DNA from 2 places in the Enterobacter hormaechei subsp. xiangfangensis genome. Region 2 is predicted to be linked to the other one. Evidence: predicted binding sites of a transcription regulator. Region 2 holds the regulator's gene; the other holds the start of a gene.
What was found. Region 2 encodes sigma-54, which starts transcription at its own class of promoters, with help from an activator protein. Its sites were predicted from a motif close to GTTGGCACANNTTTCGCTNT; they were not measured.

Region 1 (5,353 bases), 1.6 Mb from region 2:
TTATACTCAGCGTATCTTTCGCCACGGCGTTTATTGAGGACCACTATGAGTCAGGCACTGAACAATCTGCTGACATTGCTGAACCTGGAAAAAATAGAAGAAGGGCTTTTTCGCGGACAGAGCGAAGATTTAGGCTTACGCCAGGTTTTTGGCGGCCAGGTCGTGGGGCAAGCGCTGTATGCCGCCAAGGAGACCGTCCCGGCAGACCGTCTGGTGCATTCATTCCACAGCTACTTTTTACGCCCCGGTGACAGCGCTAAACCGATTGTGTACGACGTGGAAGTTCTGCGTGACGGCCAAAGCTTCAGCGCCCGTCGCGTGGCGGCCATCCAGCATGGGAAACCCATTTTCTACATGACCGCCTCCTTCCAGGCGCCAGAGCCGGGCTATGAGCATCAAAAACAGATGCCGTCTGCCCCGTCGCCGGACGATCTGAAATCGGAAACCGAAATAGCCCGCGCACTCGCGCATCTGCTGCCGCCGCAGGTAAAAGAGAAGTTTCTGTGCGATAAACCGCTGGAGATCCGCCCGGTCGAATTTCATAACCCAATGAAGGGGCATACCGCTGAGCCCACCCGCCAGGTGTGGATCCGCGCCAACGGCAGCGTACCGGCAGACTTGCGCGTGCATCAGTATCTGCTGGGTTATGCGTCGGATTTCAACTTCCTGCCGGTTGCGCTACAGCCGCACGGTGTGGGCTTCCTCGAAAAAGGGATGCAGGTAGCCACAATTGATCATTCCATGTGGTTCCACCGTCCATTCGATATGAATGAATGGCTGCTTTACAGCGTGGAAAGTACCTCTGCGTCCAGCGCGCGCGGTTTTGTTCGCGGGGAATTTTACACCCAGGATGGCGTGCTGGTGGCTTCTACCGTGCAGGAAGGTGTGATGCGTAATCGCGGGTGATGTAAAAAGCCCGGTGGCTATGCTTACCGGGCCTGCAAATTACGCTTTTTCAGGCCGGGTAAGGCGAAGCCGCCGCCCGGCAAGGCACTCAAATTATGCGTTATAGGCATTCTCGCCGTGGCTGTTGACGTCCAGGCCTTCGCGCTCCTGCTCTTCCGGCACGCGCAGCCCAACGGTCATATCAGCCAGCTTGTAACCGATAAAGGCCACAACACCCGACCAGACAACGGTGATTGCGATACTTTCCAGCTGTACCAGCACCTGATGCCCCATGGTTACACCTTCTGCGTAACCCACACCGCCCAGAGATTGGGCAGCAAAGATACCGGTCATGATACAGCCGACAATGCCGCACACACCGTGCACGCCGAATACATCACACGGATCGTCAACGCGCAGAACACGTTTCAGTGCGGTAACGCCCCACAGCCCCGCCAGTCCTGCGACGATACCGATCAGCAGCGCACCGCCTACGCCCACGTAACCGCACGCTGGCGTAATACCTACCAGACCGGCAATCGCCCCGGAACAGGCACCCAGCAGCGATGGCTTGCCGCGAACGGCCCACTCGCCAAATACCCATGAGAGGATAGCGCCGGCGGTTGCCACAACGGTATTCACGAAGGCCAGTGCAGCGATTTCGTTAGCGGCGCTGGCTGAACCTGCGTTGAAGCCGAACCAGCCAAAGTAGAGGATGGCGGTGCCGGTAAAGACCATCGGCAGATTGTGCGGCTTGAATGCTTCCTTCCCGAAGCCCACGCGCTTGCCAATCAGGTAGGCGCCTACCAGGCCTGCTACCGCGGCGTTGATGTGCACAACGGTACCACCCGCAAAGTCCAGCGCGCCATGGGAAGCCAACAGACCACCGCCCCAGACCATATGCGCAATCGGGATATAGGAGAGCGTCAGCCAGACCACCACGAAAATCAGTACCGCAGAGAAGCGGATACGCTCAGCCAGCGCGCCCACAATCAGCCCCACGGTGATGCAGGCGAATGAGCCCTGAAACGCGACATGAATATACTGATAGAAGCTGCCCATAACCGCGGTCAGTTCGATATTTTTCAGCATCGCCCAGTTAACGTTGCCGAAGAAGGCGTTGCCCTCCCCGAAGGCCAGCGAGTAACCGTAAACCACCCACAGCACGCACACCAGCGCAAACGTGACGGCAACCTGCGTCAGCATGGAGAGTACGTTCTTGCCGCGGATCAGGCCGCCGTAAAACAGCGCGATCCCCGGAATCGTCATGAACAGCACCAGCGCGGTGCAAATCATCATAAAGGCGTTATCGGCTTTGTCTGCCACAGCAGGTGCGGCCATTGCCAGGCCCGGCAGCAGTGCCAGCGACCCCAGACCTGTTTTCATTGTTGCTTTCTTCATTTTCTCGATCCCTATCACTGTGTGCCAGGAGTTACTTACAACGCCGCTTCGTCAGATTCGCCGGTACGGATGCGAATAACGCGCTGTAGTTCGGCAACGAAAATTTTGCCGTCGCCAATTTTTCCGGTGTAGGCCGCTTTGCTGACGACATCAATCACCTCATCAAGCTGATCGTCGGCAATCGCCACATCAATTTTCACTTTTGGCAGGAAGTTAACGCTGTATTCCGCCCCGCGATAAAGCTCGGCATGACCTTTCTGACGCCCAAAGCCTTTCACTTCGGTGACAGTCAGTCCCTGAATACCCATGGAAGACAGCGCTTCACGCACGTCTTCGAGTTTGAATGGTTTGATTACCACCGTAACCAGCTTCATATATCCCCTCCAGTCAGAATTCGGTAATGGCCGCAGCTAACACGAGAGTGATATTGCAAAGGGTGTGCCAGAAGTGAAAGGTGAGGAGGAAAGCGCCGCGGCGCGCATGCGCCGGGAAAAAGTGAAAAAAAAAACGCACCATGGCAGTGCAGGGTGCGTTTCAGTTTTGCACCAACGGTTAAGTCTGTTAGCGCATTGCCTTGTTATGGTGCATCAGGCGCTGAGTGACTCTTCCTCGCGCACGCTGGCGGCCAGTTCGTCGCCTGCCAGCTGCAACTGATACATCTGCCAGTAGCGTCCTTTTGCCTCAAGCAGCGCTCTGTGCGTACCCCGTTCAACGGCCTGGCCACGGTGCAGAACCAGAATGGTATCGGCATCGACGATCGTTGACAGGCGGTGGGCGATCACCACCAGCGTAGTGTGATCCCGCACGGCAGCCAGCGCCTGCTGGATCGCCTGCTCGGTACCGGAGTCAATGCTTGCGGTCGCTTCATCCAGAATTAACACCTGCGGCGTCTCAATCAGCACGCGCGCCAGCGCCAGAAGTTGCTTTTGCCCGACGGAGAGGTTGTTGCCCTGCTCACCCAGCCGGGTATTGATCCCCTCGCTTAACCCGCGCGCCAGATCCGCCAGCTGTACCGTTTCCAGCACCTCCCATACCTGCTCAGGGGTGAAAGGACGTCCCAGCGTCACGTTGGCATAAAAGGTATCCGCCAGCACCACCGGATCCTGCTGCACCATCGCGACGCCCTTACGCAACGCGTTGTGGCTAAGCGAGGCAAGCGGCCGTCCGTCCAGACGGATCTCCCCCTGCGTCAACGGATAGTAGCCCATCAGCAAACTGGCGAGCGTGCTTTTGCCGCTGCCGGTATGCCCAACCAGGGCGACAAAACCACGCGACGGTACCTCGAGGTTGATATCCTGCAAGACAAGCTGGTCGTCGCGGTAGGCAAACGAGACATGATCAAACGCTATGGATCCACTTTCCAGCGGGCGTTCGTCATCGCCATAGGTCTGACGCGGCCTGTCCATGAGCTCGAATACACGTTCGCCCGCGACCACTGCCTGTTGCAGCATCGACTGCTGCGTGGTGAGTTCAATCAGCGGTTCGTTAAGGCGTCCGAGGTAACTGATAAACGCGTACAGTACCCCCACCTCGATGGTTCCGCGCGTCGTCAGGCCGAACAGCATCAGCAGTCCGCACAGCACCAGCGCCGAGAAGAGGCTCAGCAGCGGACGTAACAGGAAACCGTCCAGGCGTAACGTCTGCATCCGCGCCATATAATGCGAGCGGCTGGCTTCCCCCATTCGCTCACCAAAACGCGCCTGCTGGCGAAACTGCTGAATAACGCTCATGCCGTTGATCACTTCGTTGAAGCCATCATTGATATCTGCAAGGTAAGCGCGCACGCGGCGCACGATCGGCGTGCTGTAGCGCTGGTAAATCACCATCACGATCAGCACCGCCGGGAAAATGGTGATTGCCACCAGCGCCATCCGCCAGTCCAGGCTGAACATCGCCACCAGCATCGCGCCAATTAGCGCGGCACTGCGCAGAACCGTTGCAACAACGGTTACATAGAGGTCGCGGATCACCTCGGTGTCATTGGTGACGCGCGAAATAACCTGCCCGACCGGCTGGGTATCAAACTCGCTCAGCGGCTGGCGCAGCGCGGCATCCATCACGTCCGTGCGCAGCTGCTGCACCACGCCCACGGCGGCCCGGTTAAAGAGCAGTGACTGCGCGTAATGCAGCCCTGCCGCCGTCAGCTGTAGCCCGACGTACGCCACGCCCAGCCCGGCGACCAGGCCGAGAGGCAAATAGCTTTTCGCTACCATGTTATCGATGAAATAGCTGATAAGCAGCGGACCGGTCACCTCCGCAATCGCGGCGATCCACAGCAACAGCACGGCGATGGAAAGCGGTTTGCGCCACGGTGAGCCATAGGCCAGCAGCCGTTTTAACGTCGGCCACATCTGTCCAAACTTACGCATCGGCCACCTCCTCATCCAGCGCGGCTTCAAGCTGTTGATAGCGGTACATATCCCGATACCAGCCGGTCTGCCCGGCGAGCTGCTCATGCTGACCACGCTGGGCAATATGTCCGTGCTGAAGCACCAGAATTTCACTGGCTTCGGTAAGCGCCGACAGACGGTGCGCGCTGATGATGACCGTGCGCCCCTCTCCCCACTGGCGAAGGTTATGCAGAATTTGATGTTCAGTACGCCCGTCAACCGCGGACAGCGCATCATCCAGAATCAGGATCTCAGCGTCCAGCAGTAGCGCGCGGGCAATAGAGATACGCTGTTTTTGTCCGCCGGAGAGCATAACGCCCCGCTCACCCACTTCCGTGTCGTAGCCCTGCGGCAGGCGCAGAATATCCTCGTGGACGCTGGCCAGACGCGCCACGTGCTCGATCTGGTCCTGTGTCGCCGTCGGACACCCGAGCGCAATATTGTTGGCAATGGTGTCTGAAAACAAAAACGGCGTCTGGCTGACGACCGCCAGGCGGCTGCGCCAGTCATCCAGCAGCAGACGTGGCAGAGGGATGTCGTGGAAACGGATATCGCCTTCGCTCACGTCAAAATGGCGCTGAATCAGTGACAGAATGGTGCTTTTACCGGAGCCCGTCGGGCCGCAGATGCCCAGCATCTGACCAGGACGCAGCGTGAAACTGACGTTCTCAAGCACC
Region 2 (5,353 bases):
AAACAGTTTGTTACATGAATCAGTGAAATGTGTGAAGCATAGCGTTTTAATCAGAATTTTTAATGTGCTTCAGCGAGTTGCTTAGAAGGATCGTCAGAATGAAGAAAGTGGGTGTCGTGCTGAGCGGATGTGGCGTTTACGATGGTTCAGAGATACACGAAACCGTATTAACGCTGCTGGCATTATCGCGGCAGGGGGCAGACGTTCTCTGCTTCGCGCCGGATAAAACTCAAGCAGACGTAATGAATCATCTTACCGGCGAGCCAATGGCGGAAAGCCGTAACGTGCTGATTGAAGCAGCACGTATTGTGCGTGGAGATATTCATCCGCTGGCACAGGCCGATGCCGCTGAACTTGATGCGCTCATCGTGCCGGGCGGCTTTGGCGCGGCAAAAAACCTGAGCACGTTTGCAACAGAAGGCGCGGCGTGCCATGTCGATCCCGATTTGAAAGCGCTATCGCTGGCGATGCATGCAGCAGGTAAGCCGCAGGGCTTTATCTGCATTGCGCCAGCCATGCTGCCGAAAATTTTTGATTTCCCGCTGCGGCTCACGATCGGAACCGACATTGATACCGCTGAAATTATTGAGGATATGGGCGGCGAGCACGTGCCATGCCCGGTCGACGACATTGTGGTGGATGAGGACAACAAAATCATCACCACGCCGGCGTATATGCTGGCGCAGAATATCGCTGAGGCTGCCGCAGGCATTGAAAAGCTGGTGGACAGAGTGCTGGTTCTTACCGAATGAGTCGTAAATTATCCCCTGGCGGGTGGTTAAAACGGATCCTGCTGCGTATTGTGCTGGTCCTGGCCGTTTTTTGGGGCGGAGGCATTGCGCTGTTCAGCATCCTGCCCGTCCCGTTCTCCGCCGTGATGGCAGAGCGGCAGATTAGCGCCTGGCTCTCGGGTGATTTTGGCTATGTTGCCCACTCAGACTGGGTCGGCATGGATGAAATCTCCCCGTGGATGGGGCTGGCGGTCATTGCGGCAGAAGATCAGAAATTCCCGGAGCACTGGGGTTTTGACGTGGCGGCTATTGAGAAGGCGCTGGATCATAATGAACGTCATGAAAACCGCGTCCGCGGCGCGTCAACGCTTTCTCAGCAGACGGTAAAAAATCTGTTCTTATGGGACGGTCGCAGCTGGGTAAGAAAAGGGCTGGAGGCCGGGCTGACGCTGGGGGTCGAGACGGTGTGGAGCAAAAAACGCATTTTGACCGTCTACCTGAATATCGCGGAGTTTGGTGACGGCGTGTTTGGCGTCGAAGCGGCATCGCAGCGCTATTTTGGCAAGCCCGCCAGCAGGTTGACTATGTCCGAAGCGGCACTCCTTGCCGCCGTGCTGCCGAACCCGCTGCGTTTTAAGGCCAGCACCCCGTCAGGCTACGTGCGAAGCCGCCAGGCGTGGATTATGCGCCAGATGCGTCAGTTGGGTGGGGAAGGGTTTATGGAGCGAAATAATCTTATGTAGGGCGGGTAAGCGCAGCGCTACCCGCCGACATGGCGAACGTTAGTCTTCGTCAAACCCGGCGTTAAACAGGGCAATCACTGCCGCCAGCGCTTCTTCTTCCTGCGGGCCGGTGGCTTCAACTTCAATCTGGCGGCCTTTGGCAGAATCCAGCATCAGCAGGGCGATCACGCTATTGGCTTCTGCCTCGGTTCCCTCGTCGTTGCGCAGCAGCACCTCAGCATCAAAACCCTGCATCAGCTCAAACAGCTTCATCGCCGGGCGCGCATGCATGCCCAGCTTATTGGTGATTTCGACGGTCTGTTTTACGGTCATGTTTTGCGTTTTTCCAGCGTGCGATGACGGGACTGAACGTTCTTCCCGCGTGAGCGGAAGTAATCGGCCAGCTGTTCGGCAATGTAGACCGAACGATGTTTACCGCCGGTACAGCCAATCGCCACCGTCAGGTAGCTGCGATTGTTTGTTTCCAGCATAGGTAACCATAGCTCAAGGTAGCTTCGCGTCTGGTAGATAAAATTGTGTACTTCTGTGTGTCGGTCGAGGAACGCCGCCACCGGCTTATCCAGACCGGTCATCGGACGCAGTTTCGGATCCCAGTGCGGGTTCGGCAGGAAACGCACATCAAAAACGTAATCCGCATCGATAGGTATGCCGTGCTTAAAGCCGAAGGATTCAAACACCATCGTCAGTTCACGCTCGCGCTTGCCGAGTAAGCGCGTACGCAGCATTTCCGCCAGCTCGTGGACGGACATTTCAGAGGTGTCGACAATCAGGTCGGCCCGCGAACGCAGCGGCTCAAGCAGATCGCTCTCTTTATCGATGGCGCTTTCCAGCGAAAGATTTTTACTGGAGAGCGGATGCAAACGACGTGTATCGCTGTAACGGCGGATCAGCGTGTTGCGGTCAGCGTCCAGGAACAAGAGCTGAGGCGAGAAGCATTCCGGCAGGCTGTTCATTGCCTGCTCGAAGATTTCCGGCGATTCCGGCATGTTACGCACGTCAATACTGACGGCGGCAGAGATTTGCCTGTCCGCCAGCGTCCGCGCCAGATCGGGTAACAACACTACCGGCAGGTTATCTACACAGTAAAATCCCATGTCTTCCAGCGCGCGCAGGGCCACGGACTTCCCGGACCCCGAACGACCGCTGACGATCATCAGCACCATGTTCCGTTTCTCCTCAGGGCAGCCGTTCTGAAGGCCCTTTCCCGATTATGCCTCATCCTGATTGCCTTCTGCTTCAGTGATAATTTGATAAAGCTCTTCATCACTTTGGGCTGAGCGCAGTCGACGACAAATGGTTTTATCCGCCAGACGTTTGGCAACCAGCGACAGCGTGTGCAGGTGGGTCTTGGTCTGATCGGCAGGAACCAGCAGCGCGAAGAGCAGATCCACAGGCTGGTTATCAATGGCGTCAAAAGCGATAGGCGTTTCCAGTTGCACAAACACCCCCACGGCACGCAGCGTATCTTCTTCCAGCTTGCCATGCGGGATCGCAATGCCATTGCCGATGCCGGTACTGCCCATTTTTTCACGAGTCAGAATGGCTTCAAACACGATCTGCGGCGGCAGACCCAGCTGTTTTGCGGCCAGCTCACTGATGATTTCCAGCGCACGTTTTTTGCTCTGGCAGTGAACGCCACTGCGGGTACAATCCTGGTTAAGGACATTGCTCAGTTGAAGAGCGGAATCGTTGTTTATCATAATTTCACCTAAGCGCTAACTGTACAAATGGCCTGTTGTGTTTCACAACAGGCCGTCCTGCACCCGTTAACTGCCCGGACAATTAGTGTTGTTTCAGTTTATCTTTATGTTTATTGAGCTGTCTCGCAAGCTTATCAATCAAGCCGTCGATAGCCGCGTACATGTCTTGCCCTTCCGCACTGGCATGGAGTTCCCCTCCGTTGACGTGCAGGGTCGCATCCGAGATATGCGTCACTTTCTCCACTTTCAACACAACATAGACCTGGTTGATCCTCTCGAAATACTGCTCGAGTTTCGCAAACTTAGTGTTTACAAAATCGCGTAAAGCCTCAGTAATCTCGACGTTATGTCCGGTGATATTGAGCTGCATAGTGTCTTCCTTATCGGTTGTGTCAAACCAGTTGTTTACGCTGGTTAGACGGCGGAATGGATAAAGACTCTCGATACTTCGCGACAGTACGACGTGCCACCATAATACCCTGATCGGACAGCATGGTGGTTAACTTACTGTCACTGAGTGGCTTCGCGGGGTTCTCCGCGGCGATCAACTTCTTCACCAGTGCGCGAATGGCCGTCGACGAGGCTTCGCCGCCGCCTTCGGTGTTCACGTGGCTGGAGAAGAAATACTTAAGCTCAAAAATACCGCGTGGGCTGTGCAGATACTTCTGCGTGGTCACGCGGGAAATGGTTGATTCATGCATCTCGACGGCCTGGGCTATGTCCGCCAGCACCATCGGTTTCATAAACTCTTCGCCCTGCTCAAAGAATGCCTGCTGCTGTTCGACAATACAGCGGCTGACGCGCAGCAGCGTGTCATTACGGCTCTCCAGACTCTTAATCAACCAGCGTGCTTCCTGAAGGTTGCTGCGAATGTATTGATTATCAGCGTCGTTACGGGCGCTGGTGCACATGGAGGCGTATTGCTGGTTGATTTGCAGGCGAGGAATGCTGTCGGCGTTCAGTTCAACGACCCAGCGGCCATTGTGTTTTCTCACCAGCACATCGGGAATGACATATTCCGGTTCGCTGGTCTGAATCGACTGCCCCGGACGCGGATCGAGTGACTGGATCAGATTCACCGCTTCCTTCAGCACCTCTTCTTTCAGGCGCGTGACGCGCATCAGGGTGCGGAAGTCGTGGTTCGCCAGCAGATCCAGATGATCGCTGATGATGAGCCGGGCTTCGTCAATCCACGGTGTCTCTTTAGCAAACTGCGAAAGCTGGATCAGAAGGCAGTCACGCAGATCTTTCGCGGCGACGCCAATCGGGTCGAAACGCTGAACGCGTTTCAGGACGGCTTCGATCTCTTCCAGTTCAATCTCGTCATCGCCGATGCTTTCAAGAATCTCGTCCAGCGTCACGGTCAAATAGCCCGTGTCGTCAACGGCATCGACAATCGAGGTGGCAATGGCGCGATCGGTATCGGAGAAAGGCGTCAGCTCCACCTGCCACATCAGGTAGTCCTGAAGCGATTGGGTAGTTTCGCCCTGGTAGACCGGGAGTTCATCGTCCTGGTAGTCTGCACGCGTCCCGGAAGGGGTACCCGCGGTGTAGATTTCATCCCAGCTGGCATCCAGCGGCAGTTCGTCCGGCATCTCTTTCTGTTCGAGTGCATCTACGGAGTCGAGCGTTTCTGTGTCCTGCGTCTGCTGGGCGTCTACCTCGTCATGAAGATCGGTCTGCTCCAGCAGCGGATTGCTGTCCAGCGCCTGCTGGAGCTCCTGCTGGAGTTCTAACGTGGACAGCTGCAACAGACGGATTGCCTGCTGGAGCTGCGGCGTCATGGCCAGTTGCTGGCTGAGCCGTAATTGCAAACCTTGCTTCATGTTCAGAGCGTTTTTCTCCGGTTCGGCGTGACTTAACCTCTACCCTATCAGAGTCTGAAGTCTTCCCCAAGGTACACGCGCTTAACATGCTCATCCTCGAGGATTTGCTGCGGCGTACCGTGGGCAATCAGATGGCCCTGGCTCACTATGTAGGCGCGCTCACACACCGCCAGCGTTTCACGAACGTTGTGGTCCGTGATCAGTACGCCAAGCCCGCTGTCGCGCAGGTGTTCAATGATACGTTTGATATCGATAACGGAGATGGGGTCAACGCCCGCAAACGGTTCATCCAGCAGGATAAATTTCGGGTTTGCTGCCAGCGCGCGCGCAATCTCAACGCGGCGGCGTTCACC

Region 1: a site for sigma-54 is predicted at 2,713-2,732, ahead of glnK (P-II family nitrogen regulator). Genes of this name have one in related genera too.

The regions. Positions count from the first base shown of each region.
Region 1 is NZ_CP017183.1:1,073,896-1,079,248, reverse strand. Features, by position in the region: gene tesB (acyl-CoA thioesterase II) at 46-906, shown strand; gene amtB (ammonium transporter AmtB) at 1,000-2,286, opposite strand; gene glnK (P-II family nitrogen regulator) at 2,322-2,660, opposite strand; gene BFV63_RS05015 (SmdB family multidrug efflux ABC transporter permease/ATP-binding protein) at 2,874-4,655, opposite strand; gene BFV63_RS05010 (SmdA family multidrug ABC transporter permease/ATP-binding protein) at 4,648-5,353, opposite strand, start outside.
Region 2 is NZ_CP017183.1:4,094,504-4,099,856, reverse strand. Features, by position in the region: gene elbB (isoprenoid biosynthesis glyoxalase ElbB) at 99-752, shown strand; gene mtgA (monofunctional biosynthetic peptidoglycan transglycosylase) at 749-1,474, shown strand; gene npr (PTS phosphocarrier protein NPr) at 1,514-1,786, opposite strand; gene rapZ (RNase adapter RapZ) at 1,783-2,637, opposite strand; gene ptsN (PTS IIA-like nitrogen regulatory protein PtsN) at 2,683-3,174, opposite strand; gene hpf (ribosome hibernation promoting factor) at 3,257-3,544, opposite strand; gene rpoN (RNA polymerase factor sigma-54) at 3,567-5,000, opposite strand; gene lptB (LPS export ABC transporter ATP-binding protein) at 5,048-5,353, opposite strand, start outside.